2 regions of the Aerococcus viridans genome follow, and region 2 is predicted to be linked to the other one. Evidence: riboswitches for the same ligand, from Rfam matches in the RefSeq annotation. Region 2 holds a riboswitch; the other holds the start of a gene.
The links. Region 2 has a riboswitch for FMN ahead of AWM76_RS02105 (energy-coupling factor ABC transporter ATP-binding protein). Riboswitches for the same ligand answer to the same signal wherever they lie in the genome.

Region 1: another riboswitch for FMN. It lies ahead of AWM76_RS03855 (ECF transporter S component); the one in region 2 lies ahead of AWM76_RS02105 (energy-coupling factor ABC transporter ATP-binding protein).

What each region holds. Positions count from the first base shown of each region.
Region 1 is NZ_CP014164.1:790,171-806,455, reverse strand. It holds gene der (ribosome biogenesis GTPase Der) at 1-1,053, opposite strand, end outside; gene rpsA (30S ribosomal protein S1) at 1,150-2,436, opposite strand; gene cmk ((d)CMP kinase) at 2,613-3,293, opposite strand; gene AWM76_RS03870 (LysM peptidoglycan-binding domain-containing protein) at 3,318-4,118, opposite strand; gene AWM76_RS03865 (RecQ family ATP-dependent DNA helicase) at 4,215-5,693, opposite strand; gene AWM76_RS03860 (helix-turn-helix domain-containing protein) at 5,677-6,744, opposite strand; gene AWM76_RS03855 (ECF transporter S component) at 6,829-7,449, opposite strand; FMN riboswitch at 7,558-7,675, opposite strand; gene AWM76_RS03850 (pseudouridine synthase) at 7,738-8,460, opposite strand; gene scpB (SMC-Scp complex subunit ScpB) at 8,485-9,114, opposite strand; gene AWM76_RS03840 (segregation/condensation protein A) at 9,111-9,866, opposite strand; gene AWM76_RS03835 (GNAT family N-acetyltransferase) at 9,882-10,295, opposite strand; gene AWM76_RS03830 (ABC transporter permease) at 10,786-12,081, opposite strand; gene AWM76_RS03825 (ABC transporter ATP-binding protein) at 12,071-12,982, opposite strand; gene xerD (site-specific tyrosine recombinase XerD) at 13,240-14,139, opposite strand; gene AWM76_RS03815 (CvfB family protein) at 14,262-15,122, opposite strand; gene AWM76_RS03810 (shikimate kinase) at 15,356-15,880, opposite strand; gene aroA (3-phosphoshikimate 1-carboxyvinyltransferase) at 15,915-16,285, opposite strand, start outside.
Region 2 is NZ_CP014164.1:434,215-450,499, reverse strand. It holds gene clpL (ATP-dependent protease ClpL) at 1-779, shown strand, start outside; gene pepF (oligoendopeptidase F) at 1,514-3,325, opposite strand; gene AWM76_RS02135 (fructose bisphosphate aldolase) at 3,519-4,415, shown strand; gene fabV (enoyl-ACP reductase FabV) at 4,528-5,727, opposite strand; gene aroD (type I 3-dehydroquinate dehydratase) at 5,958-6,740, opposite strand; gene truA (tRNA pseudouridine(38-40) synthase TruA) at 6,898-7,755, opposite strand; gene AWM76_RS02115 (energy-coupling factor transporter transmembrane component T family protein) at 7,777-8,565, opposite strand; gene AWM76_RS02110 (energy-coupling factor ABC transporter ATP-binding protein) at 8,569-9,483, opposite strand; gene AWM76_RS02105 (energy-coupling factor ABC transporter ATP-binding protein) at 9,459-10,301, opposite strand; FMN riboswitch at 10,422-10,547, opposite strand; gene AWM76_RS02100 (OsmC family protein) at 10,618-11,067, opposite strand; gene AWM76_RS02095 (acyltransferase family protein) at 11,183-13,093, opposite strand; gene rplQ (50S ribosomal protein L17) at 13,513-13,893, opposite strand; gene AWM76_RS02085 (DNA-directed RNA polymerase subunit alpha) at 13,919-14,863, opposite strand; gene rpsK (30S ribosomal protein S11) at 14,930-15,319, opposite strand; gene rpsM (30S ribosomal protein S13) at 15,343-15,708, opposite strand; gene rpmJ (50S ribosomal protein L36) at 15,741-15,854, opposite strand; gene infA (translation initiation factor IF-1) at 15,886-16,104, opposite strand; gene AWM76_RS02065 (adenylate kinase) at 16,224-16,285, opposite strand, start outside.

The DNA.
Region 1 (16,285 bases), 360 kb from region 2:
ATTGAAGTTACCGTGAACGTGGGCAATCATTTCTGGTAGTTGCACTAAACGTTGTTTGGTTTCTGCAGATACGAAAATGATCGGTGCATAGTCGATAAACTGGAAGTCACGACGAATGTCATCAGTGAATTTCTTCATAGTATGGTTGTCTTTTTCAAGAGTATCCCATTTGTTTACCACAATAATAATCCCGCGTCCTGCTTCATGGGCATAACCAGCGATCGTTTTATCTTGATCACGGATACCTTCTTCAGCATTTAAAACAACTAGACACACTTGAGCTCTTTCAATTGCACGCATGGCACGCATCACTGAATATTTCTCAGTTGCTTCGTATACTTTACCACGTTTACGGATACCAGCTGTATCAATGATTTTATAAACTTGTCCGTCATCCTCGAAAGATGTATCGATTGCGTCACGAGTTGTCCCCGCTACATTCGATACGATTACACGGTTCTCACCTAGAATTGCATTGACCAAAGAAGATTTACCTACGTTTGGACGGCCAATTAAGGCGAATGAAATAGTATCATCGTCATCATCATTTTCAATATCGTCTGGTGCCAAGTGGAATACTTCTTCTAGTATGTCCCCGATACCTAAACCGTGAGATCCAGAAATTGGGTATGGATCGCCTAAACCTAATGAATAGAAATCATAAATTTCTGCTCTTTGTTCAGGGTTATCCACCTTATTTACAGCCAGTACGACAGGTTTATCTGTCTTGCGTAACATGCTGGCGATTTGAGAGTCTGTCTTTGTCACACCTTCACGGACATTAGTCATCATGATGATAACATCTGCTTCTTCCATGGCAATTTCAGCTTGCAAGCGAATTTGTGTCATGAAATCTTGGTCGTTAAATTCGATACCACCAGTATCGATTACATTTAGTTGTTTTCCTAACCATTCACCCTGTGCATAAATTCTATCACGGGTAACGCCAGGTTCATCTTGGACAATTGAAATTCGGTCTCCAACAACGCGGTTAAAAATGGTAGATTTTCCTACGTTTGGACGGCCGACAATGGCAATTGTTAAATTAGACATCGTTTTGCCTCCTTTCAATAGCAAACATTGAAATAAAAAAGGTAGGTGAGTTTCCCCAACCTACCATCAAACCAGACTTATGGTTTATTAATAAAATTATTCGTTATCATCACCGAAATCGAAGTTTTTCAATTGGTCACCTAATAAGTCACCGAAAGTGAAACCTGATTCATCGTCAGATGATGCATTAGCAGCATTGTTACGACGGTTGTTGTTTTGTTTGCGAGGTTTGTTTTGACGTTTTTCTTCGCGAGGAGCAGCAGATTGTGCAGATGCATCAGCTTCTGGTGCTTCTTCTAAAGCTTTGATTGATAATGATAAACGTTCGTTTTCAGCATCAACGTCTAAAACTTTAACTTGGATAGCTTGACCTTCTGTTAATTTCTCGCCTGGTGTAGCAACGTGGTCGTGAGAAATTTGAGAAATATGTACTAAACCTTCAACACCTGGGAATACTTCAACGAATGCACCAAAGTCAACTAAACGACGTACAGTACCTTCTAATTCAGCACCTTTAGGCGCTTTTTCTTCAATGTTTTCCCATGGTCCTGGTTGTAAAGCTTTAATAGATAGTGAAATACGTCCACGTTCTTCATCAACTGAAAGAACTAATACTTCAACTTCTTGGCCTTCGCTTAATACATCTGAAGGATGGTTAACGTGTGCTTGAGCGATTTGAGAGATGTGTACTAAACCATCGATACCACCTAAATCAATAAATGCACCGAAGTTAGCCAAGCGAGCTACTGTACCTGTTACTTTATCGCCTTCTTGGAATGAGTTTAATTTTTCTGCACGTTCAGCGATGCGTTTTTCAGCAGCGATTTCTTTGTGAGATAAAATTAAACGATTTTCGCTAGGGTCAATTTCAACAATTTTAACTTCTAATTCTTGGCCTTTGTATGGAGAGAAATCGTCAACGAAAAAGTCTTCAACCATTGAAGCTGGGATGAAACCACGTACACCCGCATCAACAACTAATCCACCTTTAACTACGCTCTTAACTGGAACAGTGATAATTTCACCATTTTCAGCTTTAACTTCTAATTCAGCCCATACTTTTTTCGCTTCGATACGGCGGCGAGAAAGTAAGAATGAACCATTTTCTTTTTCTTTGATTTGTTTAATAACAACTAACTCTAAAGTGTCGCCAACTTTAGCAACTTCTTCGATTGAGTCAATTGGTTGAGCAGATAATTCTTTGAAAGGAATAACCCCTTCAACACCTGCGCCTTCGATACCAACAATTACTTGGTTATCGTCGATTGATAATACTTCACCTGTTACTGTATCACCAATTTTTACTTCTACTGATTCTGCAAGAATCTCTTCCATTGATGGAATTTCTTCATTATTTTGATTTTGTTCAAATTCGTTTGACATACTCTAAATCCTCTCCTAAATGTACTACCTCATTCGCACTAAGCCAATGATCAATTATTATTATATCATTTATTTAAACTATATTCAACATTTATTCCTCAAAGATAATAAAAAGAGGTAGAATTCGCTTGAATTTTACCTCTTTTTGTGATTGATAGTATTTTTTGCAATATAAATTATGCAATTACACGGTTGATTTCAGCTAATATAGAATCTTCTACTTCTTCAAGTGTTAAATCAGATGAATCTAACATGACCGCATCGTCTGCAGGTACTAATGGACTATCTTCTCGGGTCGAATCATACAAGTCTCGACGCTTAATATCTTTAATCAAGTCTTCAAGATTCATTTCTGAATAACCTTTGGCTTGATTTTCTAAAAAGCGACGACGCCCACGTTCTTCAGCAGATGCTGTTAGGAAGATTTTCACTTCAGCATCCGGCAATACCACTGTCCCAATATCACGGCCGTCCATTACAACGCCTTGCCCATTTTGCGTGTAGGCTCTTTGTTTTTCAACTAGGACCTGGCGTACTTCAGAAACTGCTGAGTAAGCAGAAACTGCTTTTGAGATACGGTCTGTACGAATGGCCTCTGATTGGTCCTGTCCGTTAACTAAGACGCGCTGGCCATTCTCCCCTGGCTCAAAGGTAATTTCACTCGCTTCAGCTAAGGCCTTTAATGCGTCAGCATCTTCAGCTGGAATGTGTCCATCTAAGGCTAGTAATGTAATTGCCCTGTACATGGCACCTGTATCTAAATAAACATAGGCTAATTTTTTAGCAATTTTCTTGGCAATTGTACTCTTGCCAGACGATGCTGGTCCATCGATTGCGACTTGAATCGCTTTAGACAATCTGTCCACCACTCTTTCATTCTATTAATTTACACGTAAAACGGTTCCTGGTCCTATGCTAGAACTTTGTGTTAAACCATTTAATTCAAGTAATTCATCTAGGGTCATACCGTTGTTCACTGCAATCCGATATAGGTTATCCCCTGCCTGAACAGTATAAGTGCCTGTTGATTCAGACGCACTTTCAGAAGAAGCTGATTCTTCTTCGGCTGCGGCTGCTTGTGATTCAGCAATTGAAGCTGATTCAGCGGCACTTTGCGCTGCAGCTTCTGACGCTGCTACTGCTGCATTTGACTCAGCTACGCTGGCTGCAATACTTGAAGATTCTTGTTCAGAAGCTAGGCGAGCTGATTCTGATTCTGAAGCAGCAACTGCGCTTTCTGAGGCAGCAATTGATTCAGAGACAGATTCGGAGACAGATTCGGAAGCTGATATAGATGCTGACTCACTGGCTTTTGAAATTGATTCAACATTTTGCGTTTTAGAAATCATGACCTGCTCAGTTGATTCCGGTTCAGGCACTTTGTCTTCATTATTCATATAGGCAATCAAAAGGAACGGTACAACAATCATTACAAATAGCAAGAAGGCAATTACCTTAGATGTTGTCGATATCGTATCTTGATTATTCTTCTTATTGCGGGCCGTTCTTGTATACTTTTGATTTTTTAAATTCTCAAATTCGCCAAACCCTTGATTCTGAAAGTCATCACTTGTAGGGGGGGTTTGGTCAGAAGATGCTGAACTGTTTTGTTTTGAAACCTGTTCAGTTTCTACTTCTGTATTTTCATGATTTTTTTTCGTCAACTTGTCCCAGAAATTCATCCATATACCCCTTTCTTAACACTAAGAATTGTACCATGAACCCCTTTTTATGTCAGTATTTCTTTAGGCAATTTAACAAAACTTTATGGACCCTTTTCAAGATAATAAGTGCTGCAAACGTTGGGTCCACATTCCCTTGTAATCATCATGTTGGTCTTTTTCGACTGTCACTCGATTCGGTCGGGCCATTAAGTCTTGCCATATCGGTTGACTGTCATAGTCAGGTTGGCAATTACTGCAACATAATTCTGGTCTATCCACTACCTGTTCATCGGCTTGTTCTAATAAGAAAGTCCGGTAACACTGGTCAGTAGCCATTAAATCTAACATTTGGTAGATCTGCCGTAGCCGTTCCTGACGAAGTTTTTGGGCATGTACTTTTGCTGTTTGGTGATCCGTAAAATGATGGCGGTAAAAGTACAACATGGCACTTATGCTATCTGCGTATTGGTCAACTTCACTTTGGGTTAAGGCCTGTTTAAACAGCCGTTCCAATAAATCATCCAACAAGTCTGCCTCGTCTTCTAATAACCGGCGCATTTGCTGCAGTCTAGCTGCCTCGCGATGATCGTATAAGACAATTGACACTGATTGTTCCTGATCTCGTCCTGCCCGCCCGACTTCTTGAATAAAGTCTGCCATATTCTTAGGGAGATGATAATGCAAGACAAAGCGTATATGACCATGGTTAATTCCCATACCAAAGGCTGACGTTGCAAAAACAACATCCAATTCATTTTGTAGAAACTGACTTTGGATGATATGCCTATCCTCTAGACTTCTATCCCCATGGTAAGAAGCAACCCGCAAATCTGTATGATCTTTCATCCATTGGCTGAGTTCTTCGAGTTCACTTTTATGGTGGACATAAACAATTCCTGGCTTAGGCAACCGGTCTAACCAATCCTGCAATTTATTTACCCTCACTTCACCGGCGTCAATTTCATCGAATAGGTAGAAAATATTTGGTCGGTCAACTGATTCTTTTACCAGTTGAATAGGTTCTCCCTCTTCAAATAAGTAAGCCTTGATATCTGCTAGTGTGGATTGGTTGGCAGTAGCAGATAAGGCTAATGTTTTTGGTTGTTTTAAGAGCTGACGAACCTTTTTCAATTCAGTATATTGCGGTCTGAAGTCGTAACCCCATTGAGAAATACAATGGGCTTCATCAACAACTAATAATTGAATGTCCATCCGTTGTAAGGACCTGATTACTTGATCTTTCAGGAGCATTTCTGGTGATAGAAATAGGAATTGATAGTCAGATAGGTGACTTAAAATATAAGCTTGTTCCCCGCGGTCATAGGTAGAATTTAAGGCAATGCCCCGTCCTAATCCCATCCGTTGTAATTGACTGACTTGGTCTTGCATCAGGGAAATCAAAGGGGAAATGATCAACGTTACACCAGATTCATTATATTGGTTGATTTGGTATATTAAAGATTTACCTCCACCAGTTGGTAAAATGGCCACCACGTTTTCCTGTCGGTCTAAAGCCTCTAAACTCGCCAATTGCCCGGGTTTGAATGTCTGGTAACCTGTCACTTCTTCCAGGCGTTTATGCCAATCTGTCATCATGGGCTCCTTTCTGGTAGACGATATGCCAATACCGATATAACCAATAATCTTTCTCGCCGAATCTCGCTTTAAAGGACTCGTAATTCTCATCTGGCTCTTGGCTTACAAGGGGGGAAATGTCTTTCAAATTAAGTTCTTCAACCACAATTGGTTGAATTATCCAGGGAAAACTCAAGGTAATTTCTATGATGTGTTCTGTTATGGTAGATAATTTTAACCGTCTTTTATCAGCAATTTTTTGAAGTGACCAACCTTGGTTGATTAAATTTAAAGTATCTTGCGTGGTTTGATTCCAAATTGGGAATTGGTTAAAAACCCCTTGGGCAAAAACTTGCAGCCATTGAGTTTCTGCCCCTAAAGTATGACCACTTACCCAATTTTGATAGATTTGATCCATCAAGGCCTGTTGGGTAATGACAACTGCCCGCTTCGAAATCTGATGGTTTTCTGCTACTTGTTCAAGGGTTTGTGCCGGTAATTTGGCGCCTTCAAACTGTTCTAGGAAAATGAGAGCTGCCTGGTCTGGGAAGGCAGATAGTTCCTTAGCGAGTTGCTGGTGAAGGCTTTTGGTTATAGCCTGTAAGCCAACTTGGGGCGCGTCTGCACTTTTGGCCATTGAAATAAAATCTTTGATCAGCTGTTGAACTTCCAAATCCTGGACGATTGGGCTATAATGTGGGTTTTCGGCCTGAATATTGGATAGAACTTGCAGCAATAATTTGAAGGCTAAGTGGTGCTTGTGGTGGTGACTTGGGATAATCAGACCGTTTCGTTTTTGAAGGATCTCATCAACTAACAAATGCATATAATTGTTTTGATCGTTTTGGCGTAAGACAGCGTCCACCGAGATATATTTAGCTACATTTTGGGTATAGGACATCCATGCGTCTTTTTTAAGTTTTGGATAAAGACCGAAATAGGCAGTTAAATTGTTTGAAAATGCAAAAAAAAGTGTTGTGGCTGTTCGCTTGCCAATCAACACTTGATATACGGAATTCGGGGGTAGGGCTTGGGCTTTAAAAGCAATCGCCATTAATAAAGTATCCAATCCTATCCCTCCAACGTTCCTACTATTTTTTACCGACATGATTCTCTGGGTCTATCATACCAGAAAATTGACCATGCTTCACTTTTAATGGTGTGAATATTCGCGCGTACCGAATCGATTGACTAGGGTTGGTAGGGTTTGAACTAGGACGAAATGTGCTAGAAGGGAAACCAATACCCCTTTGAACAAGTTGAATGGGATGATACCCGCAAGGATATATGTTTGCATATTACCTACATCAAAGTTCATGACTTGCATGTAGAATGGTGTGATCACGAAGTAATTTAAGATAGTCATTACTAATGTTAAAGAAAGGGTTGCAGCTAGGTAAGCAGCAATCGTTTTGCCGAAATTCATTTCTTTCGTTGATTTATTGCCTGTGTAAACTGTCGCCATTTGATCTTTCAATAAGTAGTAAATTGGCAAGATGTAAGCGATAGTCGCGATAAAGGCTGTTGCGTCACCGATTGGAATCCCCATTTCACCACCTGTATACATATAATGTAAACCGTTGGCGATTAGGCTGGCAACAACTGCTTTTTTAGGTCCTGAAATGAATGCGACGAGTAAGATTGGTACAAGTGAAAAGTCTACCTTCAAGTAAGGTAAGGCCGGGATGATTGGAAAACCAATAAACATCAATATGAATGATAGTGCCCCGACAATTGCGACCAATACGATTTCTTTAGTGTGATTTTTTCCCATGTGAATTTCTCTCCTTTTCTACTTCATGGGGTTGGCACTCAAAAGTGGAAATAAAAAAACTCTTTCCACCTTCAAGGTAAAAAGAGTATAGGCAAACAGACATAGTCCGCCCATCTTCTTCCGTCCTGACTTTACAGTCGGTTCTAGAATTTCACTAGATCAGTCCCAAATGGGAGTCGCGGACTTTACCGCCGATCGGGAATTTCACCCTGCCCTGAAGATTGCTTCAAATTTATTTGATTACAATACCTATTATAGCAAGTATCTTACTTTTTTCAAGTAGGATGCTTACTTTTTCTTGGCATTTGCTAACAATTCTTCGATTTCGTGTTTTAATAGGGTTCTGCTATCACCAGGTTTCAACCCTTTAAGGTCTAAAAATCCGTAACGTTCACGTTTCAACTTAGTAACTGGATGTCCAACTGCTTCTAACATTTTTCGGACTTGGCGGTTACGCCCTTCATGGATAACCAACTCGATAATAGTAGTCTTTTTGTCCTTATCAACAGAAAGAATTTTCGCTTGCGCTGGAGCAGTTTTCACGCCGTCAATTTCAACGCCTCGTTCTAATTGCTTACGTTCTTCTCCGGTTATCACACCCTCAACTTTAGCCACATAGACTTTGTTGATCTCATAGCGTGGGTGCATCAAGGTATTGGCGAATTCACCGTCGTTGGTCAATAACAAAAGTCCTGAGGTATTGTAGTCTAACCGTCCTACTGGATAAATCCGTTGTTCGATTCCTGGGAAAAAGTCAGTGACCACTTTCCGGTCTTTGTCATCTTTCACTGCAGAAATTACACCAATTGGTTTGTAAAATACGTAGTAAACTGGCTCTTCTTTGTAAATTGGTACTTGGTCTACTTCAATACGGTCATTGTTAGATACCTTATAGCCCAACTCTCTCACAACCTCACCGTTTACTTTCACCCGTCCTGCGGCAATCAATTTTTCAGACTCACGTCTCGAGGCAACACCTGCGTGTGCCATCACTTTTTGTAATCTTTCCATCTTTAAATAACTCCTATTGGTGACCTATTCAGTCGTTTCTTGTGTTTTTGTTTGGTTAAAGTCTGTCTGGTTAAAATCTTTTTGCTCAGGTTCACCGTTATCATCAATTTTAAAAAGGGTTTCTTCATCTACCGAGCCATCTAAGACTAGATTGTGAATGTCCGGCAAGTCTTCTAAGGACTCCAAGCCAAAATATTGGTAGAAGTAAGACGTTACCCCATAAATAATCGGCCGACCTGGTGAATCCTGACGGCCCGTTTCCATAATTAAATCTCGCTCTAGTAATTTATGGATCATATTAGATGACTGAACACCTCGAATATCATCGATCGTCATTCGTGTGACCGGCTGTTGGTAGGCAATAATCGCCAATGTTTCCAATGCCGCTTGAGACAATTTCGTCGCAAAAGGAGAAACCGCGTAATTTTTCACTACTTCACCATATGCTGCCTTAGTCACTAATTGAACACGTTCGTTAATAACGGTAATTCTTAATCCAGATTGGGGGTCATGTTGGAGACGATTTCGCAAAACCATCACGTAGTATAAAGCCCACTCCTGGCCTATATCTAATAAATTAGCAAGTTCATCGACGGCAATCCCATCTTCACCTGCTACGAAAAGTAAACTTTCTATTGCAGCGACTGCATTCATTCACTTTCCTCCCGTCTAATCAATTGAATATCTGCTCTTAAGTCTTCCTGGTATAAGTATAACTCATTTGACTTCACTAATTCCAAAATTGCTAAAAACATACTCACAATTTGACTACGCGATTGAATTTTTCCAAGAAAAACGGCTTCTTGAAACATCAATACATCCCGGTCCGCCTCAACGAAGGCTTGTCGAATATCCGCCATTGCAGTTCCTACTGAGTAAGTCTCACCTGCAATCGTGGTTTGGATAGGTTGTAGATTTTTCAAGCGGAAGGCCATCTTTTGAATGGCTCTATACAAGTCATCAGGCGTTAATTGGCGACCCGTCATAGGGATTTTCTTTTGATACGCCGATAAGTCTGATGGTTGCTTGGTATATTCCAACGACCGTTCAGCCTGTTTATCCGCTAAGATATGGGAAACTTCCTGGTATTGCTGGAAAGCAAGTAATTGTTCCACTAATGAGTCACGTGGATCATCTTCTTCCTCAACCGCTTCTTTAGGCGTTTTTGGTAGCATCATTTGGGTTTTGATTTCCAATAAAGTAGCCGCCATCACCAAATATTCTGAAGCAATATCCAGAGATAAGGCTTCATAGGTATGAATATAGGCTAAATATTGGTCGGTAACCAAATTTATGGGAATATCAAAAATATCTACCTTTAAATCTTTAATTAAGTGTAATAGTAAATCAAGCGGCCCCTCAAAGGCCGCTAGATCCAATGTTAATTCACTTGTATGTTCGTTCATCCTGACACTTTTCTCCTAGACTTGGGGTGTGTTTTCTTGTTTATTATCCAATTCCTTGTCCAACTCTTCTTGACGACGTTTTGTCCATTTTGACAAAATAGTTGAAAGAGAAATTACCCCAGTAAGGGTGTACACTGGAAATTCTTTCTTTAATGCCGTTAATAAATCATAAGTAAGTCCTTCTTCTCTAAATGAAGGATTGATCGATAAATAACGCACGACTAAAGTATCTGTATCATCATGTTGGTCGAAGCCTACTAAACCGATGATATTATCAGAATCAGCTTCTTTCCATAAATAGATTTTACGTTCTTGCTGATTAATTTTATCCATTTCTTCTGTAAGTTCAGAAAATTCTTTAAACTCAGGGATGTAGGATAATAGGCCCATTACGATTTTCTCGTATCTTCTTGTATAAGGCACTAACATCTTTGCCCTCCTTTTACTTTTGCATAATAACAAAGTATGTGTAAGAGTACATTAGCATACATCAGCAATCAAGGCAATTTTTATTAAAAATTTTTAAAGTTGCGAGAGAGACCGTTTAGCTCAATAACACTGGAAAATTAATGCCGTATCATACGCAGTGTGATGCAAACTAATTTGAAGTGGACTTGAGCTGGTCGAACGAACCCAACTACGAAAAGCACGCTTTACATACTTGTTATTGCATGTTTTTGCTAGCTGATAATATAATGTACCTTTTGGATAAACTGTAAAATATATGTATGTTTAACAAATTTCCTGATTATAAATCGTCAACCTACGGTGATGTATACTTGTTCTTTCAAAAAAACGCACAGTTTCAGTTTAATAAATGGCCGATGACAAGTGGTGGTCCGTCACGATGGTTAATCTTTCCCATATCGATTTCGATAAAAATAGCCAGGTCTAAACAGATCTGACTAGATAGTTGTCGCTATACCTTTTTCTCACTTTGTCTTAAAGTATAAGATTGTTTCAGTGTGCCGAATAAGCCTTTGTCTGAGTATGTCAGGACATTTGACTTGTAGAAGTTGGCGGATAACCATAGGCAAAGGATTGAGAATAGTAGTGAAATAATGACCGACAAGATTAATTCTTGGGTCGATACGGTTTCAGCAGCTATTCTGAATGGCATGACAAATGGTGTGAAGAATGGGATTTGTGAGGCTACTCGAACTAAGATATTGTTTGAGAAACCTAGTCCAAACATCCCGATGTAAAAACCAATAATACTCAATAGAATGATCGGTGTGATCATTTTATTTACATCTTGTACATTTGAAACAAGTGATCCAAGGAAGGCACCCAATACTGAATAAGTGATGATCCCCAAGAAGGCTAATAAGCTGGACCAAGCAATGATAGATGCTGAGTTAGATACTAGGCCTGGAATTGTTTCGTCCCCTAATAGGGCTTGTAATTCTGCTGGCATTGGCGTGTTCATGATCAGGATAAAGATGACGCCTAGTAAGATTGCATAGAAGGCAACTTGTGTCAGTAATACAAGGAAAATCCCCAACATTTTACCCATAAAATGAGTGGTTGATGAAATGGAAGATAGAACGATTTCCATGATGCGTGATCCTTTTTCCACGGCAATTTCTTGGGAAATGATGGAGATGTAATTCATGACAAACATGAATACGATAAAGGATACAAGGTAGGCGACACCTGTTCGTACAATGGATTGAATATTCTGGTCACTTTCGCTGGTACCGGATTCTAAATCAATGGTCTGGCTTTGGATGGCCACGTTTGAATCGATTAAATGGCTGGATTCTTCTTCTGTCAGGCCTAATGCTTGCGACCGGTTGGATAATTGAATATTGTCTAATACAGTCTGGAAGCCAGTAGTTGAGATGTTCTTCCCGGTATTACTTTTGTAGAAGTCAGCTTGAATAGCTTCCGGATCACTTTCGTCAATGATTAGGTAGCCGTCAATTTCCTCGTTAACTAGCGCCTCATTTGCCTGGTCGACATCTTGGTCAAAAATCAATTGGTTCTGGCCATTGTCTTCCATTTCAATTGCGCTGGCTGTTTGGTCACTGGCACCAATGATGGAAACCGTACCGATTGAATCAGAAGCAGTTGCCATACTGATAACGCCGGAAATGATAGCCACCACAGCGACCATCAAGATGGGGCTTAGTAATAGCATAATAAATGACCATGACATGACATTTTTCTTGTAGACTTCTTCGATAATAATACCTAAACGACTATTTCTCATGACGTCCACCTGCTTCCATTTTAAAAATTTCATCTAAAGTTGGCGGTTGTTGGCTAAAGGATTGAATGTATTCGCCATTTGAGATGGTCTTAAATAATTCAGGCCCTATATTTTCATCTGCTAGGACTAACTTATATTCCCCTGTTGTCAATTGACTAACCGATTCTACCCCTTCTAATGTGGCTAGGGCTTCTTGATCCCAGCCCTCAGCTTGGATGAACAGTCTTGTTTTTCCGTAGGCATTACGCACATCATTAATTTGCCCGTACAGTTTCTGTTCTCCGTTATGAATCATAACAACTGAATCACAAACATCTTGTACGTTGGCCATATTATGACTTGAAAAAATGATACATGCGCCTTGATCGCGCAGTCGTAGGATACCTTCCATCAAAAAGCCAGCATTTACTGGGTCTAATCCTGAAAATGGCTCATCTAAAATGACCAATTTTGGTTCATGGATTAAGGTAGCAATCAATTGGACCTTTTGTTGGTTCCCTTTGGATAAGGTTTTAATCTTATCTTTACGGTCGCCTTTAACATTGAAGTTTTCTAGCCATTCATCAATTTTGGCATTGATTTCTTTCTTTTTCATGCCACGCAAGCGGGCAAAATACATGATTTGTTTTTCAATGGTCATGGTCTCATAAAGTCCACGTTCCTCGGGTAAGTACCCCACCGTGTCATACACTTTCTTCATGTGTAAGGGGTGACCGTCCCATTTAACTTGGCCCCCATTTTCTGGTGTTAGAAAATTTAGAATCATTCGAAAAATTGTGGTTTTGCCAGATCCATTCTGGCCAACAATTCCAAGTATGGTGCCCGGTTGAATTTCAAATGATACATCATCTACTGCGACAACTCTGCCGAAGGTTTTTCGTAGATGTTCTACTTGTAACATACACTTTCGCCTCCTTTTGCTTTCTTATGTTTTCTTTGTTTCTTTCCCTTGGTCATCCGAAATGACTCGTTGGAGACAGAAGATCCAGGTAATTCAACGAATTTTATTATACCCTTATATACATTATAAATTACATGAAACAATTTAGGGTTTCAAACCAGGGAATAAATAACCCTTTTCTGAAAACATGCAAAAAAAGGCAGGATAATCCTGCCTTTTTAATTAAGTATGTGGTTATGCAAACATTCCTTGTATTTTTATGCCCGCGGATGATTTTGATTATAAATATCCTTCATATGTTGGGCATGAATATGAGTGTATATTTGCGTTGTTGAAATATCAGAGTGGCCAAGGAGTTCTTGGACAACTCTTAAATCCGCCCCATTTTCAAGTAAATGGGTAGCAAAGGAATGGCGCAGGGTATGGGGACTGATGTCTTTAGTGATATGAGCCATCATCACCATCTTCTTCAAGTTCTTCCAAACACCCTGTCTAGACAAAGGTTTACCCCGGTTATTCACGAATAAATAGCCCTGGGTCTCGTCTTCATCTTTTACTAGTTTTGGGCGCCCTTCTGTTAGATACTTGTTAATCCAGTCTTCTGCCATCTCACCGATTGGGACTAGTCTTTCTTTACCCCCTTTACCAATGGTTTGGATAAAGCCCATATCTAAATGGATATCTTCTAGTTTAATATGGATGATTTCAGATACCCGCATGCCGGTTGAATACAGGGTTTCTAGCAAGGTTCTATCCCGCAACCCTAGTGGCTTAGTGATATCTGGCGTCGCTAAAATCCGATCAACTTCGTCTAAGGTTAAAACAGCTGGTAAATGTTGGGTTTTCTTGGGTAAAGAAATCTTCTCCATTGGATTGTCTTCGATGACCCCATCCAATTTTAGGTAGCGGAAGAAATGACGCAAGGTTGACACGTAATGTGACCGGGTTGACGTGGCCAAATGGTCTTCGTCCATCCACTTTAAATGGTCTAACACTGTATCCTGACTAATGACTTGGACCTTTTCAATGCCTTGTCGATTTAAATAGGTCATCATTCGGTTTAATTCCTGCTTGTAGGAGATGATGGAATTTTCTGCCAACCCTTCTTCTACACGCATGGTATTTAAAAAATCTTCAATCACTTCAGTTAGCTTCATGCTTACCCTTTCTTCAATTAACAAAAACATATATAGTCAAAGGTTTATCTACTTGATGGGTGATGTAATTTCTCAAGGAAATGAAATGCATCAAACTACGCTGATAAACCTTTAATGACTCATTATTTAAGACGGATGCCGCCTTCAACTTGTTCAACTTGACCGTTCTTCAATAAGTTTCCTAAGGCACGCTTGAATTGTGCTTTAGAGATACCAAAGTATTCACGGATATCATCTGGATTCGATTTATCGTGGTATGGCAAGAAATGATTCGGTTGGCGTTGTAACAAGGCCAAAATCATTTGTGCATCCTCAGAAATTACCGTGTGGGCTAATGGCTTCAAGGACATATTTAAGTTCCCATTTTGTCCGATACCGATGACACGCCCTTGTACTTCTTGTCCTAGATGTGGTTCTTCCAAGCGTTCACTTTCATGGATAAAGGCTAGGAAATAGTCATCTGTAATTACATAAGTCCCCACTAATTTTGCGTGATAGACGGTTCCTTTCACTTCTTGGTTGGTCCAAGATTTTGATTGGGGTGATAGTTTGTTGGTAATTTGTTGGAAAACTTGGTCTTCAGCTAATTTACCCCAAATCCGTTCTTTTTTATCCACTTCTAAACGGATAAATAAGCGGTCGCCTTTTTTCGGCCATAAGTGTTTTTCACTTGGTAGGTCATCTAAAGAAACCACAATTTCCTTGTCCGCTAAACCAATGTCTACAAAGACCCCCAAGTCTTTACGAACTGCAGTAACAGTCGACCAACCATAACGTCCTTGACGAACGTCAGGCAATTGGGTGGTCATCATTTTAGTGTGTTTCATATTTTCATAAATGAAACCTTGGACTGCATCACCTAATTGGTAATCCCCTTCACTCTTATCAAGCTGGTAAGTAATACCTTCTTTTTGTACTGAATAAAATTTGTCATTTTGATCGGTTACCAACGCTGTAGTAACGGTACCTAATTGTGCGCTCATATATTTTTCTCCTTAAAACGGTGCTTTTGCTTGTTAACCTCATTGTATCATATTTATTAATTACTTGGCCGCAGCTTCATTCTTCAAACATCTGATTATACTCGATTCTCAACTAAAGGTAAACGTCGATTACACAAATAATGTATAAGTTGTCACTGTTACGCCTTTTTTTGCATGAAAAAAGGAGGCCCACACTTAAGCTGACGCCTCCTTTTTACACAAGTACATTTTAATTATTCCGTTTCACACATTTTCCTAATTACTTCTGCGGTTTCATGTGCATCGGTTTGACGAACATCCAGTAGGTAATTCGACGCTTCCTCGTATAAAGGAATTCGGCGTTCATACTTGGCAGCCATTTGACTTTTACTATTGGCATTGACTAAAGGGCGGTCATTGTTACCGGGACCACCACGATTAATCCGTTGCCACGAGGTTTCAAAGGTATCTTGTAAGTAGAAAACCTTTTCATGTTGGGCTAGCAGTTGGCGGCACTCCGCCGTTTCCACAATACCACCACCGGTTGAAATCACTAAAGCGGCATTTTCTTCAGCCTCTAGTAATTCAGTCAAGATTTGAAACTCCAACAATCTAAAACCCGATTCTCCAATTTGTTCAAATATTTCTGCAATCGTCTGACCTCGACAGGTCTCAATATACAAGTCCATATCCACAAATGGGACACCTAACTTGTTGGCCAAAATGCACCCGACTGTTGTCTTTCCGACACCCATAAATCCTGTTAATATGATTGGCATCCTTTGATCAACCTTCCATTTTCAATTGGGTGACTTACTTGCTTAAAGCGGCTAAGTCATCGAAGAAGCTTGGGAAAGAAATGTTGACTGCTTCAGGGCGAGCCAAGTTGACAGTTCCTTCTTTTACCAATAAAGCAGCAACTTGTAGCATCATACCAATACGGTGATCACCGTAACTATCCACATCCGCTGCGTGCAATGGTGTTGGACCAGTAATAATCATGCCATCTTTAGTTTCTTCGATGTTGGCACCCATTTTATTTAATTCTTTGGCTGTGACCTGAATACGGTCAGTTTCTTTTACTTTTAATTCTTCAGCGTTGCGAATCACTGTCCGACCTTCCGCTTGGGTAGCCGCTAAAGCGATAATTGGAATTTCATCAATTAATGCTGGAATAATGTCGC
Region 2 (16,285 bases):
ATCAGCCGATTGGAAGTTTTCTGTTTGTGGGCCCAACTGGCGTAGGAAAGACTGAATTAGCTAAGCAATTAGCCTTAGATATGTTTGGAAATGAAAATGCGATTATTCGGCTAGATATGAGTGAATATGCTGATCGTACAGCTGTGTCGAAATTAATTGGTACCTCGGCTGGATACGTAGGTTATGAAGATAATGCTAATACTCTAACTGAACGGGTTCGGCGTAATCCATATTCTATTGTATTATTAGATGAAATTGAAAAGGCTGATCCACAAGTATTAACGTTACTGTTACAAGTGATGGATGATGGGCGCTTAACGGATGGACAAGGCAATGTCATTAATTTCAAAAATACGATTATTATTGCTACTTCTAATGCTGGCTTTGGTAATGAATCATTAAGTGGTGACAAGCAACAAGATCAGTCATTAATGGATAAGTTAGCACCATTTTTCCGCCCAGAATTTCTGAACCGTTTTAATGGAATCGTGGAATTTTCACATCTAACTAAGGAAGACTTAAGTAAAATTGTCGATTTGATGTTAGCGGATGTACAAAAAACTTTAGCCAAAAAATCCATCAAACTTGAGGTAACCCAAGCGGCCAAAGATTGGCTGATGGAACAAGGCTATGATGAAGCAATGGGTGCGCGGCCGTTACGCCGAGTAATTGAACAACAAATTCGTGATAAGGTAACGGATTTCTACCTTGACCACTTAGATGTCAAAAACTTGAAGGCTGATTTAGTGGATGATGAGATTGTGATATCGGAAGCTTAGCTTAAATCAATGTTCATAAATAACTTAATATAAGAGGAGATTTATTGGGAAGGAGATTGCTTGATAGATCTCCTTTTTTCGTTGATTTTCACCATTTGATATTAATCTATTGAGTAATATGGGTAGCGTCAAGGATAAAGTCCATATAATTGTGTAAAAGCAAGAAGGCCATATAAACGCCTTGGCTCCCCACGCCAACCTCTTTTTTACATTCTAATTGTTGTATTCTAGTTAGCGTCGTTAATTATTTTATTTTCATATATGACAACTTTAGCGATTAAGATGAAACTCCTAGTAAACTTTCAATAAAAAATGATAGCAAAATTATCAGTGATCCCTCACTTCAATCAATCCGAGAAGTTAAAGTGAATCCTTTGAGCTTTACCTTGTTGCAGATTTCTCCTATTAAAGGCTTAAATATTCACATGTTGACGCATAAATAATTTGCACCAACTTTTTGTTATAAATAAAAAAGTAGAATCCAAAAAATAGGATTCTACTTAGATAGCAATTCAAGCTTTAAGCCCCCTGCATATTATAAAGTACAAAGAAAGCCATAAAGAAGATTAATAGCACAACCGCGAGGACACCGAAGACGAGGTAGATACGCTTCTGCTCTTTTTTGTACATATAATTACTGGTAATCAGTAGCAAAAGAGCTGCTACGAAAAATACCCAAATCATCTATTCACCAAACTTTCTCTCCATCTATTTGTGGCAATCCCTAGTCTTCATTAAGCCAGTTTCGCTGAATAGTCAATAATAGCGTCAACTGTGTCGTTTAAGAAGGCTATGGTATTTTCTAATGGTTCACCACTTGCAATATCCACTCCCGCTACTTTTGCAGCTTCAACTGGGTTAATCCGCCCCAATTTCAAGAAGTTAATCCATTTTTCAATGGCTTGATCATCTTCACCTGAACGGATATTCAAGTAGGCTTGTGTAGCAATCGTTAAGCCTGCTGAATAAGTATAAGAATATAAGCCCATGTAGTAATGTGGTTGACGCATCCAAGTTAATTCAGCACCCGGATTAATCTCTACAGCATCCCCCCAGAAAGCTTCTAATACCCCTTTTTTCAAGTCAGAAAGGGTTTCAGCTGTGAAGGCTTCACCCTTGTCAATTAGTCGGTAAACTTCACGTTGGTAGGCCGCTTCTAACAAGTGTGTAATGAAGTTATGGAAATATGTGTTGGTTAGCATATTGGCTAAGGCAAAGCGTTGGGTACGGCCGTCTTCACCATTGGCTTGTAAGTAGCCAGTTAATAGTAACTCATTGAAAGTTGACGGCGCTTCAATCACATACAAGCTGGGTTCACTTGAAATAAACAAGTTATTGGCTTCAGATCGGCTCATTTGCCCTGCATGACCCAATTCATGAATCAAGGTATAGACATCAGACAATTGTTCTGTCCAGCTCATTAAGATATATGGATGAACACCGGCAGCGATGGTTGCAAATCCACCAGTTGATTTACCCACATTTTGGGCGTAATCTACCCAGCGGTCAGTGAAGGCTGGTGCGATTTCGTTAAAGTAGTCCTCGCCCATGATAGCTGTGGCTTCTTTAACGTAGGCTTCTGATTCTTCAAATGAAACAGATTTTGAAAAAGTCGGATCCAAACCAATCTTTAAGTCTGCATAAGTCATTTTATCTAAGCCGCGTACTTCTTTAACGTGGTTGATATATTTACGCATAACGGGTGCCAATTTCTCCATGATGACATCGATTTGACGGTCATATAGGTCACGATTAACATCTTGACTAAAGAGTAGATAGTCAATCACTGACTCGTAGCCACGGATATTGGCTTGGGCCTTCTCTTGTAAAACATGGCCGTAGTAAGTGGTCGCAAAGGTATTTTGGTATTTAGCCAATTCTTTTGAAAATGCATCAAAAGCTGCGCGACGAACGGCCGTATCCTCTTCAAACATGTATTTATCTTCATATAAAACGAAGCTTAATGGATAAGTCTTACCGTCCACTTCAAAATTAGGGAAGGTTAAGTCCGCTAATTTAGCATTGTTGTAGATTTCATAATTTTGTTCGTGGGCTTGGTCGAACTGGAATAAGACATCTTCCACTTTGGCGCCTAGGTAGATTTGTTGTTGGCGCTCAACTTCCGCAATATAGTCTGCAGTTTCAGCTGCAATTTCTTTCACTTTTGCTAGTTCTGCTGCCGGCTTTTCTAGTAAAGCATTTTGGAAGAAGAGCATGGCTTCCTGGACTTCTTTACTAGCAGAAGAAACCTTGTGCAATTTCAAGACTGCTTGTGAATTGGTCCGGTCAGCTTCAACCGCTAAAAAGGCATAGTGCATCAATTGTGATGCCAATACTTGGATATCAGAGGCTGCCAAAACAGCTTCCGCGATATCTTTAGCGTCCGTTAATTTGCCTTCGTAATTGTCTTTGAAGGCTTGTCCTTGGTCTTTAAATTCAACTAATTTCGCTTCAAAAGTTGCTTCATCTTCAAAAATTTGGCTGAGGTCCCAAGTGGTTGCTACATCTACTTGGTCGCGGGTTGGGAATGTGTTCTCTGTTGTCATCCGGCATATCCTTCTTTCCTAGTTTAATGGTAATTTTCTTAAATAAGTTTACCACTAAAACCCCAAAAGTTACCAGAAATAAGTTGCCTATCCTTCTTCTCAAGTGTCTTTCTTTGGATTTTTAAAATAATAGGTTCATAATAATAAGTGACGAAATGATACCACCGCTAATTTTTAAGGAGGAATTTTCAATATGTCAATCAATCAAGCACAATTAGAACGCATGTCAAATGCCCCTGGATTTATCGCTGCCCTAGACCAATCAGGTGGTTCAACACCAAAAGCCCTCTTAGCCTATGGTGTAGCCGAAGATACCTACAGCAATGAAGACGAAATGTTCGCGAAAGTCCATGAAATGCGGACGCGAATTATGACCAGTCCAGCTTTTACTAGCGACAAAATTCTAGCCGCTATCCTATTTGAAAATACCATGGACCGCCAAGTAGACGGTAAATACAGCGCAGAATACTTAGCTGACAAAGGGATCGTCCCCTTCCTTAAAATCGATAAAGGACTTGCTGAAGAAGCTAATGGCGTACAATTAATGAAAGATATGCCAGACCTTGACGACCTATTAGCACGTGCAAATGATCGCGGTATTTTCGGTACTAAGGAACGGTCTAATATTCTCGCATTTAACCCTGTCGGCATCAAAGAAGTTGTCGACCAACAGTTTGAAGTCGCTAAACAAGTTATTGATGCAGGTTTAGTACCGATTATTGAACCTGAAGTGAATATCAAGGCTGAAGACAAAGCAGCCATCGAAGAATTATTAGCTGAAGAAATCCGATTACATTTAGATCAATTAGGGGAAAATGACTTAGTCATGTTGAAGCTGACAATCCCTACAGTACCAGATACTTACCGTGAACTAGCCAGCCACCCTAACGTTGTTCGTGTAGTGGCTTTATCAGGTGGTTACACTCGTGAAGAAGCCAATGAACTATTGGCGGAAAACCATGACATGATCGCGTCATTCTCACGTGCCCTCGCATCCGATTTACGAGCAAGCCAAGCAGATGACGAATTCAATGACTTACTAGCCAGTGCTATTGATACCATTTACGAAGCATCCGTTAACAAGAGATAAACTATTTTAATATGCATCATGCTCAGGGGATTTTAGTTCTCTGAGCTTTTTATAGCAAAAAACACGATAAGTCGAACGCGTCTTCCTTATCGTGCTTGATGGTGATCGCTATTTAGGGTTTTAAATTCACTAATGCTTCATAAGTCACTGGTTTCTCTTCATAACCATCCACTTCAAAGCCATTTAAATTCAAGAATTCTTTCATGAAGGTATCCCAAGCTGTGAAATCTGTATTGAAGTTATCTTGGTTGATTTGCTCAATTAAAACCTTGGCTTCAGCTTGTACTTCTGGATCTAATTCCCATGAATCTGGGCGTAAACGGCCTTCTTCGTCAAATTCTGCCTGGTCACCAAACAACATATCGCGGAAAATCCGGTCAATATGCATAATTGGCGTTTCATGTTGGCCTCGCGCTTCCATGACCTTAAAAAGACCTAAGCAGTAAACTGGGAAGAATGGAATCACTGATGAAGCTTTAGTGGTTACAGCGGTTGCCACAACAACTGTTGCTTTCCCATTGATGTCTTTTAAATCTTCATTTATTAAAGCTGCAGCCTTATCGCAGTCCGCTTTAGCGCGACCCAACGTTCCCTTATTGTAGTATGACTCATTTAATTCAGCCCCTAAATAAGAATAAACAACGGTCTCAACGCCTTCAGCTAGCACGTCCGCTTCCTGTAAGGCATTCATCCACATCCGCCAGTCTTCACCACCCATAACCTTTACAGTGTCCTCAATTTCAGCTTCTGTAGCCGGTTCAAGCACCTGTTCAAAGAAAGTTTCTTTTTGTAGGTTGACGTTCGGTCCCACAACTTCTTGGCCGATTGATTTGATCACTGAATTGTAAGTTTCTCCGGTATTTGGGTCTGTACGGCGTCCTGAAGCCAATGAATAAACCACAAAGTCTACTTTTCCGCCGAATTCATTCTTGATGAAGTCAATCACTTGGTCCTTCGCTTCGTTAGAGAAGGCATCTGCCATGATATTTTTGGCGATTAACCCTTCAGCTTCCGCTGCTTGCCGAAAAAAGATATTGTTATACCAACCTGGCTTACCAAGGTTTTTCTCAGATCGTGGTCCCCCACCGTGGGAAACTGAAATCGTATCTGCCCCCGCACCAAAGGCTAGGTTAATCCGACTAGCCAATCCATAAGAAGATGAGCCTCCTAATACCAAAACTTTCTTCGGTCCTTCAAAGGTCCCTTGGTCTTTAACATATTGAATTTGATTGTTTACTTCTTGCTTCAACCCCATCGGATTCACACCAACAAGGACATTTCCACGCATTTTTGCCTTAAATTCTAAAGTCATATAAGTCTCCTAATATTTACTAATTTCTCAATTTTTTGATGATTCATCTTTATATTATATAGTTAAGGAAACTAGTAGTAAAGTTTTACATGATTATATCAAAAATCAAAGCTTTAATGAAAATTTTTTTGAAAGCAAAAAGGACTGCGGTTTTACCCTACAATCCTCTCTTGTCATATGCGCATTTTCCTTACTTAATGGCCGTTCTCCACCCCTAGAGACAAATTATCCTAGAAATCGTCATCATCCAGGTCATCTGCACGTAAATTCAACAAGTTCATGCATTCTTCCACATCTTCAACGTCCATTTGCCCAGGAGCAGACGACATACCTTCTATAGTGGCAAAGCTAGCCGTTGATTTGAAGATTTCCCCGGCAATTCGGGTAATCTTGCCTAAACGGCCCATCGACATGGTAATCAAGGGTTGGTCGATTAATGTGGACGCTTGGTGGGTCGCATTCATCAAAGCCAATACATCCGCTTCATCGTGGGGCATGACGGCCATTTTCACAATATCCGCCTCTGACTGACCCATCTTTTGTAGGCGCTTGACTATATCATTTTCCAAGGGGGTTTTCACAAAATCATGGTAGGAAACGATGACTTTGACTTGGTGTTTGTGAGCGTAAGGAATCAGGTTGTCTAAGATGTCCTGGCCTCGCTCAAACTCGATATCAATAGCGTCGACAGCCTTAGCTTGGATTAAATACCGATACATTTCAACATACTGGCTCTTGCCAATAGCTGACTCCCCGCCTTCGCTCAAGGTTCTAAAGGTGGCAAGTAAGGGCTTTTGAATAGAGGTTTTCACCCGTTTACTCAATTCAGCCAACTCTTCCAGCTCGTCGAAATCCTCAAAGTAATCAATCCGCCATTCCACCATATCGCCTGGTTGACGTCGGTAGAAATTGGCACAGTTGATAATATCTACAGCATTATCCTCGGCTAAGGGAATAATAATTTTTGGTCTATCCTCCCCGAACTTCAAGGAAGCAATTTTTACATTCTTCATGTTGGACTCCTTCTGACATCAAGGCAAAATAAAAAACTCGATACCATTTGATATGTATATTGTATCGAGTTTTTGCATTTTAAGCTATATAAAATTTGTGACCAAAGATTGAAGAACTTATTCTTATTAATATCATCATCAAATTTGTCGACCGTCCCTAAAAGTCTTCATCTGAATTTACATCTAAGTCCACACTTGCATCCACAGGAGTCCCTAAACCAGCTTTATAGTCGCTATAAGCCTCGGAAACCTGCCGGCGGTCTTCTGGTCCTAGGTAATAAACCTCCGCTAAATATAAGCCATGTGCGGCTGCTGTGGGTCCTGCTTCATTCCGGTCTTCGGCTGTGATCAACCGTTTCATCTCATCAACTGGTCTTAACCCGTCCCCAATTTGAAGCGTTGTGCCCACCAAAATCCGGACCATATTGTACAAGAAGCCTGACCCTTCAAAGACAAAGGTCAAGGTTTCTGCATCCGGGTCAGCCGTCACCTCGGCCCGGTAAATTTCCCGGACAAAGTTGGTTTTATCTGTTTTAGTCGAACAGAAGGACTTAAAATCATGGACGCCGATAATGTCCTTTAAGGCCGTTTGCATTCGGGTAACGTCCGTCCGATAGGGATGGTGGTACATATACTGTCTAGTAAATGGTGACGGAAATTTGGACGTATCTACCTTGTAAATATACTTCTTACCGTTAGTATGAAACCGAGCGTGGAAATCATCTTCCACCCGCTCGACCTTAGTGATTCGAATAGCATCATCAAGGATTGAATTCATTGCCCTTAAGACCGCTTCCTCACCAATTTCCGCTGGATAGTCAAAATGAATGACTTGGCCAAGGGCATGTACACCTGAATCAGTCCGGCCTGACCCAACCACTTGAATATCATGGCCTTTTGACATGAGCTTTAAGGCTTTTTCAAGGGCTTCTTGTACAGTGTGGCCATTTGGTTGTACTTGGAAGCCGACAAAGGGAGTTCCGTCGTATTGCAAGGTTACTTTAAATCTAGGCAAAATGCGCCCTCCTTCTAGTGGCTATAAGATAATCATGACGAGGGTCAAAACAGCAAGACCGATACTGGCAAGGGTATCTATTCTGCCCCAATGCAATTGACGGTACTTGGTCCGCCCTTCACCGCCCTTGTAACCACGCGCTTCCATGGCAGTGGCTAGGTCATAAGCCCGGTTAAAGGCCGAAATGAATAAGGGAATGAGGACTGGAATAAAGGCTTTCACCCGCTCAAGGATGTTGCCTTCTGAAAAGTCCACACCACGTGCCCGCTGTGCGTTCATGATCTTATCCGCTTCTTCAAGTAGGGTTGGAACAAATCGCAAGGCAATCGACAACATCAAGGCAATCTCATGGACTGGCAAAATGTTACGAACAGGCTTCAACAAGGATTCCATGGCATCGGTAATAGCCAGGGGTTGAGTAGTCAAAGTCAAAATCGTCGATAGGAAAATAATCAATAGGAAGCGGACAAAAATATAGGCCGCATTGGATAAACCACCAGTTGTTAGGGCTAGTGGCCCAAATGACCACAGGACGTCCCCAGTATGCGTAAAGAGGATTTGTAGGGCTACCGTAAAAATGATAATAGCAATCATGGGTTTTAAACCACGTAAAAATATCCCTAAAGAAATCCCAGTTAAAAAGACCAAACTCGTAACCACTGCAATCATGATTAAGTTCGTTGTTAAATTGGTTGCTGCAAAGACTAATAACATCATGACAATTAAACCAACTAGTTTTACACGAGGATCTAACTTGTGCATTAAGGAATTACCGGGAATATACCGGCCAATAATCAATTTATCTTTCATTTATTATTGGTCTCCTTCCTTAGTGTTGGCAGCCGAATTGACGCTTGTTGGTAAATCTAATCGGTCTACAATCAAATCAGCCAAAGCATCGACAGTTAAGGGGACTTCTATCTCATTGTCCCAAAGTGAACGTTGTAATTTATTTTGTAAGTCGAAAGCAAAGTCAGCTGCATCCGGCAAAGCCAATTGGTGGCTGGCTAACCAAGCAGGGTCTGCAAATACTTCAGCCGGTGCCCCTTCTTTCACACAAGTCCCACCATCCATCACAATCACGTGGTTGGCATAAGTTGCCACATCTTCCATTTGATGGGTCACTAAAACAATCGTCAACCCTTGGTCTCGGTACAAGCGGTCGAACATAGACATCATTGCCATCCTACCTTTTGGATCTAGTCCAGCAGTTGGCTCATCTAATACCAATACTTCCGGTTTCATGGCAATCACCCCAGCAATGGCTACCCGACGCATTTGCCCACCAGATAACTCAAAAGGTGACCGCTCAAATAAAGTCGGGGCAATCCCCACTGCTGCTAAGGCTGCTTCAGCTTTCTCGCGGGCTGTCGCTTCATCGTCGCCAAAATTCATAGGCCCGAACATTACATCTTTAATGACCGTTTCTTCAAATAGTTGTCCTTCAGGAAATTGGAAGACCATTCCTACTCGTTGGCGGATTTTCTTCAAGTCTTTTGGCTTAGAGTCAGCTGACACCACCGTCTCACCAATCCGTACTTGGCCTACAGTGGGTTGTACCAAGGCGTTAAGGTGTTGGGTAATGGTAGACTTTCCTGACCCTGTATGACCAATAATCGCCGTATATGAACCGTCTGGAATCGTCACGTTAATATCATGCAAGGCTAAACTGGCGAACGGTGTCCCCGCCCCGTAAGTAAAGCCTACTTGTTCAAATGCGATTTGCATAACCATTCACCCAACCCTTCTTCATCAAAATATGCATCCGGCACAGCCACCCCGCGTTTAGCAAGGGCGCTTTTTAGTTGCTCGGAAAAAGGCACATCCAAACCAATCTCAGTTAACTCATTCCCGTAAGTAAAGATTTCAGCTGGCGTACCCTCTTTAATAATTTGCCCCTCTTTAAAGACTAGCATCCGGTCAGCTTCCGCCGCCTCGTTTAAATCATGGGTAATCGAAATCACCGTCAGGGCATTATCTTGTTTGATATCCGCCACAACTGCCATCAATTCGTCACGACCTTCAGGATCTAACATTGAAGTCGATTCATCTAAAATAATGATTTTCGGTGCCACAGCAATCACACCCGCAATAGCTACTCGTTGTTTTTGACCACCTGATAAGGCTGCTGGCTCCTTGTCGCGATAGTCCCACATTTTAACCCGTTTCAAGGCATACTCAACACGGGCATGCATCTCATCAACTGGCATGCCCATATTTTCCAAGGCAAAAGCCACATCATCTTCAACCGTTGCCCCAACAAATTGGTTGTCTGGATTTTGAAAGACTAGCCCCACTTGACTACGGATATCCCATAAGGTCTCCATAGAAAGGACCTTATCGTCCACCTGAATGGTTCCTGACTTGGCTTCCAATAAGCCCACTAATAATTTTGAAAAGGTTGATTTCCCCGACCCATTATGGCCAATTATCGCTAACCATTCACCTTCATAGATAGTCGTTGATAGGCCATCTATAGCTAACTTCTCATCTGATTGACTATATTGAAAAGACAAATCTTGAACCTGAATAATCGGTTTCGCCATCTTGTTCCCTCGCTCACTTTAAATATTTAAGAAAAAACTCCTCCAATGTTACTTGGAAGAGTTTGTCAAAGAAGCCCAAATCCAGCTAACCACTTGCTTCGCCGTCTCGTTCATCCTGCTATACGCTTCTTCCATCCTGACTGTAACAGTCGGTACTAGAATTCCACTAGTTCAATCACCTATTGCAGCTGGTATTTCGCGGACTTTACCGCCGATCGGGACTCGCACCCTGCCCTGAAGACATTTCATTTGTTTTTCACTTAGTTTAGTCTACTAAAATCCACCATTAAAAGCAATGATCAGATGTCAAGACACCTTATCCCTTTATGTCATCCCCATGATCGTTAGTGTGAATCACCATTTCCTTATAAGCATAGTCACCGATGATTTGAGATACCGGACACCGTCCTTCTGCCTCATAGACTATTGCTTCCGCCTGGTCACGTGGTAAATCGAGGTAGACATCTACTTTAAAATCAAAATAAGTAATGGTCGTTTCCTGATTTAATTTATAGTCCACTTGAACGACAACTTCACTGGCCACACCCTTGATACCGTGTCGGTTTAAAGCAATTTCGATGGTCGCATTCAAGCACGTCGCCCATGATAAGGCGATCAGTTGTTCTGGGTTAGTCCCAGGCTCATCAACTTTCAAAGGACTTGACGTTTGGACCCGCAACGCATTATCCCCTTCAACCCAGGCCGTTCCCTTAAGTCCTTGATCATTATGTACCCGTGTCGTATACAACAATTTATCCTCACCCATATGCGCATTGCCTCCATCCTCTTAATTATGCTTTTATATGGGCCATTATACCCTTAATATTCCTAGTAAAAAAGGCAATTGCATATAAATCTTGCAATTGCCTTTCAATTCAATATTATTTTTTCAAGACTTGATACATGCCATTTGTCACAAATTGTAACCACACTTGCCCACCCTCAGGATTAAAGTGTACCCCGTCTTGGCTCAACCAAGTGGATGCTTCCTCGTGGTTACTATAGTATTCATGCCAGTCCAATAAGTGGATGGTATCATTATCGTCACTGGCCGCTTCAGCTAACGTCTTATTGACATCATCTGCCCAAGGGCGGTCAACATGCGTATTCACTAGAAAAATCGTCTTGTCCCGTCCAATCTCATCTAAGAAGTCAGACAATTGAGCTGACGTAAAGCCACCGTTGGCTCCTAGGTCAACCAAAACGACATCTTTTAGCATACCCTGCGCGTCCAAGCTAGCTGGATAGCCAATTAAGGTATATAACTGGCGGCCAACCGCAGCGTCCACAATTGCATTAGGATACAAAGTATACAAACCTTCTGATTCGCCCACCATTAAGGAATCACCAATGAAAGTCACAGATAGCTGATACGCAAAGCGAGCTTGCTCATCAGGAATACCTTGGTAAAATCCTAATGATGCCTCACTTAAGTTCTTTTTATAAGTTGAAAGACTAGCGTCAGCTTGTTTTTCTTGCTCAGCCCTTTGTTTATTCAGTTCTTCAATCTTCTTTGCCTGCTCAGCTGCTTGCTGTTCTTCTACAGTCACATTATCTGCTGGTTTAGAAATTGCAACAGCACTTGCACCACCAAGGAATATGAAGGTAAACACTAAGAATAAAATGCGGGTCAACCAGGGTGCCGGCTCTTTAAACAAGTTACGTACCTTGGTAAATAGACGGACGGGTTGATTATTTCGGACTTCATTAAAAATTGGCACCGGCCATCTTTTTTCCTCTAGCAAGGCATAAGATAAACAAGACAGGATGATGATTAAAATGACTTGAGGCCAAATACTGTTGGTAAACCAATTCTGACTGGTTGGTACCATATGAAACAGCACATTGATTGGATAATACCATAAATACATATGGAATGTACGTTGGCCTAACCACCGCAAGGGTTTAAATTTCAATAGAAAACCAACCCAAGAGCCTTTATAAGTCAACAAGGCAATCATTACAGCAGCTAATAAATTAAAGCCAAACATTCCGCCATAATAGGTGAATGTCGCTGCATCAAGCATGTGGAGCATCCCGTAAGTGAGTATAGCCAATAAGCCCAACAACACCACATCAACAATAAAGTGGTGAAAGCGACCAATACGATCCTTCAACCAAGTAGCCAGCTGGTCCATATCCAACAATTGGGCAGCAGCCCCACCAAGAGCGATAGAGAAGAATCTAGTATCCGTACCGTAGTAAACTCTTGATGGGTCTTCACCAGGTGTGAAGATTATCGCCATCAAAATTCCTGACAAAAGCGCGGCAGCGAGCATGACCAAACCGGATTGCCATTTGGTCTTGGTGAAGCGTCGACTAACCTTGAAGAATAGTGGCCAAATGACCATAAACTGCATGTAAACAGCTATATACCAATAATGAGTGGTCAAGGATGGGTGTAACATATTGGCAAAATAGGACGACCCAGATAGAATCTGATGCCAGTTATTCACGAATAATAGGGAGGTGGATAGGTTAATCCCAATATTTACTAGGAGTTGCTGTCTAAATAAGAGTAGATAGGTAAGGCCAACCATGGTAATAATGACCATGGGCCACCATACCTTGCGCATACGCCCCCACGTTTTCTTAAAATAGGATCCTTCATCAATGCCCGCTTGGTATTTACTTTCCATCTGACTCGTCACTAGGTAACCTGAAAGGACCAAAAAGATGTCCACCCCTAAGAAACCACCTGAAACACGGTGGGTTAGATAGTGGTATAAAATAATACCTAGCATTGCTAAGAATCGAATTGTATCAAACTGTGTAAAGTAGTTTTTTTTCATTACCCTCGCCTCTCTAAATTGCCAAGCACGCAATTGCCAATGCTTGAGACAGTTTACGCAATTATAATACATATATTATATCGATAGTATGGAAAAATGAGAACATTAATTTTGAAATTTCCCAAAGTCTTGCCCGACAAATACCGTCCAAACAACCAAAAAAGTGGTTGAGCCCTAGCCCCAACCACTTTAGAAAATAAAAAAGCATATATGCTACCAAACACCTGTTGGTTAAACAACACATATGCCGAACCAATTTTTCACCTAAATGAATTGGCCTTGATTTATTCATAAGACTTATGGATATATTCCACTCCTAGCGAACTTCATCACGCTAGGAGTAGATAGAGCTAGACTCGGCTATACAAGATATAACCACCATCATGACACTCCGTTTTATACATCACTAAAAGTTTTTATTAAACTAATTCAAGAATAACCATTGGTGCAGCATCGCCACGACGAGGTTCAGTTTTTAAGATACGAGTGTATCCACCTTGACGTTCAGCGTAACGAGGACCAAGATCGTTGAATAATTTTTGTAAAGCAGACTCGATAACGATGTCTTCACCTTCAGCGCGAACATCGGCGATTTCGTTACGAACAAATTGGTTCGCTTGACGGCGAGCAGCTAAATCTCCACGTTTACCTAAAGTAATCATTTTTTCAGCTGTACGACGGATCTCTTTCGCACGAGTTTCTGTTGTAGTAATACGTTCATTGATAATTAAATCAGTAGTTAAGTCACGTAACATAGCTTTACGTTGAGAGCTAGTACGACCTAATTTACGGTAACCCATTGTCAGTATCCTCCTTTATGATTTATTAATCTTCTTGACGTAAAGATAAGTCAAGAGCAGCTAGCTTGTTTTTAACCTCTTCAAGAGACTTACGACCTAAGTTACGTACTTTCATCATTTCTGGTTCAGATTTGTTAGTCAATTCTTCAACAGTATTGATGCCTGCACGTTTTAAACAGTTGTATGAACGAACTGATAAGTCTAGTTCTTCAATAGTCATTTCAAGCATTTTTTCTTTTTGTGTTTCTTCTTTTTCGACCATAACTTCAACTTGACGAGCTTCGTCTGTTAAGTTAACGAATACTTCCAAGTGTTCTGTCATGATTTTTGCCGCTAAGCTTAATGCTTCTTCGGGTGAAATTGTACCATCAGTCCAAATATCCATAGTTAATTTATCGTATTCGTTGATTTCTCCGATACGAGTATTTTCAACTTGATAGTTTACTTTGGAAATTGGTGTGTAGATAGAATCCACTGGGATTTCGCCAATTGGCATTGAATCCACTTTATTATTTTCTGAGCGTACAAAACCACGACCGTTTTTAACATTCATAATCATGTGGAAACGAGCGCCTTCTGCAAGCGTACAGATATGTAAGTCTGGATTCATAACATCGAAATCAGCATCGGCAATAATATCAGCAGCTGTTACGTCAGCTGGACCTGTGATGTCAATTTCTACTTGTTTTTCTTCTACGTCATACAATTTCAATGATAATTGTTTTACGTTCAACACAATCTCAGTAACGTCTTCACGTACACCTGGGACTGTTGAGTATTCATGCAAAACATCGTCAATTTGGATTGATGTAACAGCTGTACCTGGTAGTGAGGACAACAAGATACGACGTAATGAATTACCTAGGGTTGTTCCATAGCCGCGTTCTAATGGTTCTACAACGAATTTACCAAATTTACTATCGTCGTTAATTTCAATTGTCTCAATATTTGGCTTTTCAATTTCGATCATATCGACAAATTACCCCTTTCAAAACGTGAGAAAATGTATCATCGCATATCCAAGTTCATCAATCGATTAAACACGACGACGTTTTGGAGGACGGCAACCATTATGAGGAATAGGTGTTACATCGCGAATAGCAGTAACTTCTAAACCTGCTGCTTGTAAAGCACGGATAGCTGATTCACGACCTGAACCAGGGCCTTTTACTGAAACTTCAACAGATTTCATACCGTGATCCATAGCAGCTTTTGTAGCTGTTTCTGAAGCCATTTGTGCAGCGTAAGGAGTAGATTTACGAGAACCTTTAAATCCTAAAGCACCTGCAGATGACCAAGAAATTGCATTACCATGCTCATCAGTAATCATAACGATAGTATTGTTAAATGTAGAGTGGATGTGCGCCACACCTGTTTCGACATTTTTCTTCACACGACGTTTGCGTGAAACTGGACGTTTAGCCATAGTGTAATTAACCTCCTTTTAGATTATTTTTTCTTACCTTGAATTGCGACAGCTTTACCTTTACGCGTACGTGCGTTGTTCTTAGTGTTTTGACCACGAACTGGTAAACCACGACGGTGACGGATACCACGGTATGAACCGATTTCTTGTAGACGTTTGATGTCTAAAGCACGTTCACGACGTAAGTCGCCTTCAACTTTAATTGTATCTACTGCTGCACGTAAACGATCTAACTCATCGTTAGTTAAGTCACGTACACGAGTATCTTCTGAAATTTCAGCTTGCGCTAAGATTTTTTGAGAAGTCGTTTTACCGATACCATAGATGTATGTTAAGGCAATAACGATACGTTTCTCACGTGGAATATCTACTCCTGCTATACGAGCCATATATGAAAACCCTCCTTTTTATTTATCTTTAATTAGCCTTGGCGTTGTTTATGTTTTGGATTAGAACAAATAACCATAACTTTACCGTTACGGCGAATAACTTTACAATGTTCGCACATTGGTTTAACAGATGCTCTTACTTTCACAGTTATACCTCCTCGATTATATATCTCTACATTACTTGAATCGGTAGGTGATACGACCTTTCGTCAAGTCATATGGAGACATCTCAACTTTTACACGGTCACCTGGCAAAATACGAATGTAGTTTACACGCATTTTTCCTGAAATATGCGCTAAAACCTCATAACCATTTTCCAATTGGACCTTAAACATAGCATTAGGTAATGTTTCAGTAACAGTACCTTCAATTTCGATCATATCTTCTTTTGACAAAGTTTTTCCTCCTAATGGTGGTTGTTTCGTTTAATCACTAATTGATTGTAGGATAGAAATACGAAATGTTCAGTCAACCCGAATATCTTACCATAATTAGCGACTTAAAGCAACAAAATTTATTTATCTAAAATCTTTTGGATCTCAGCGTAAACATTGTCAATACCGATATCACCAGGAA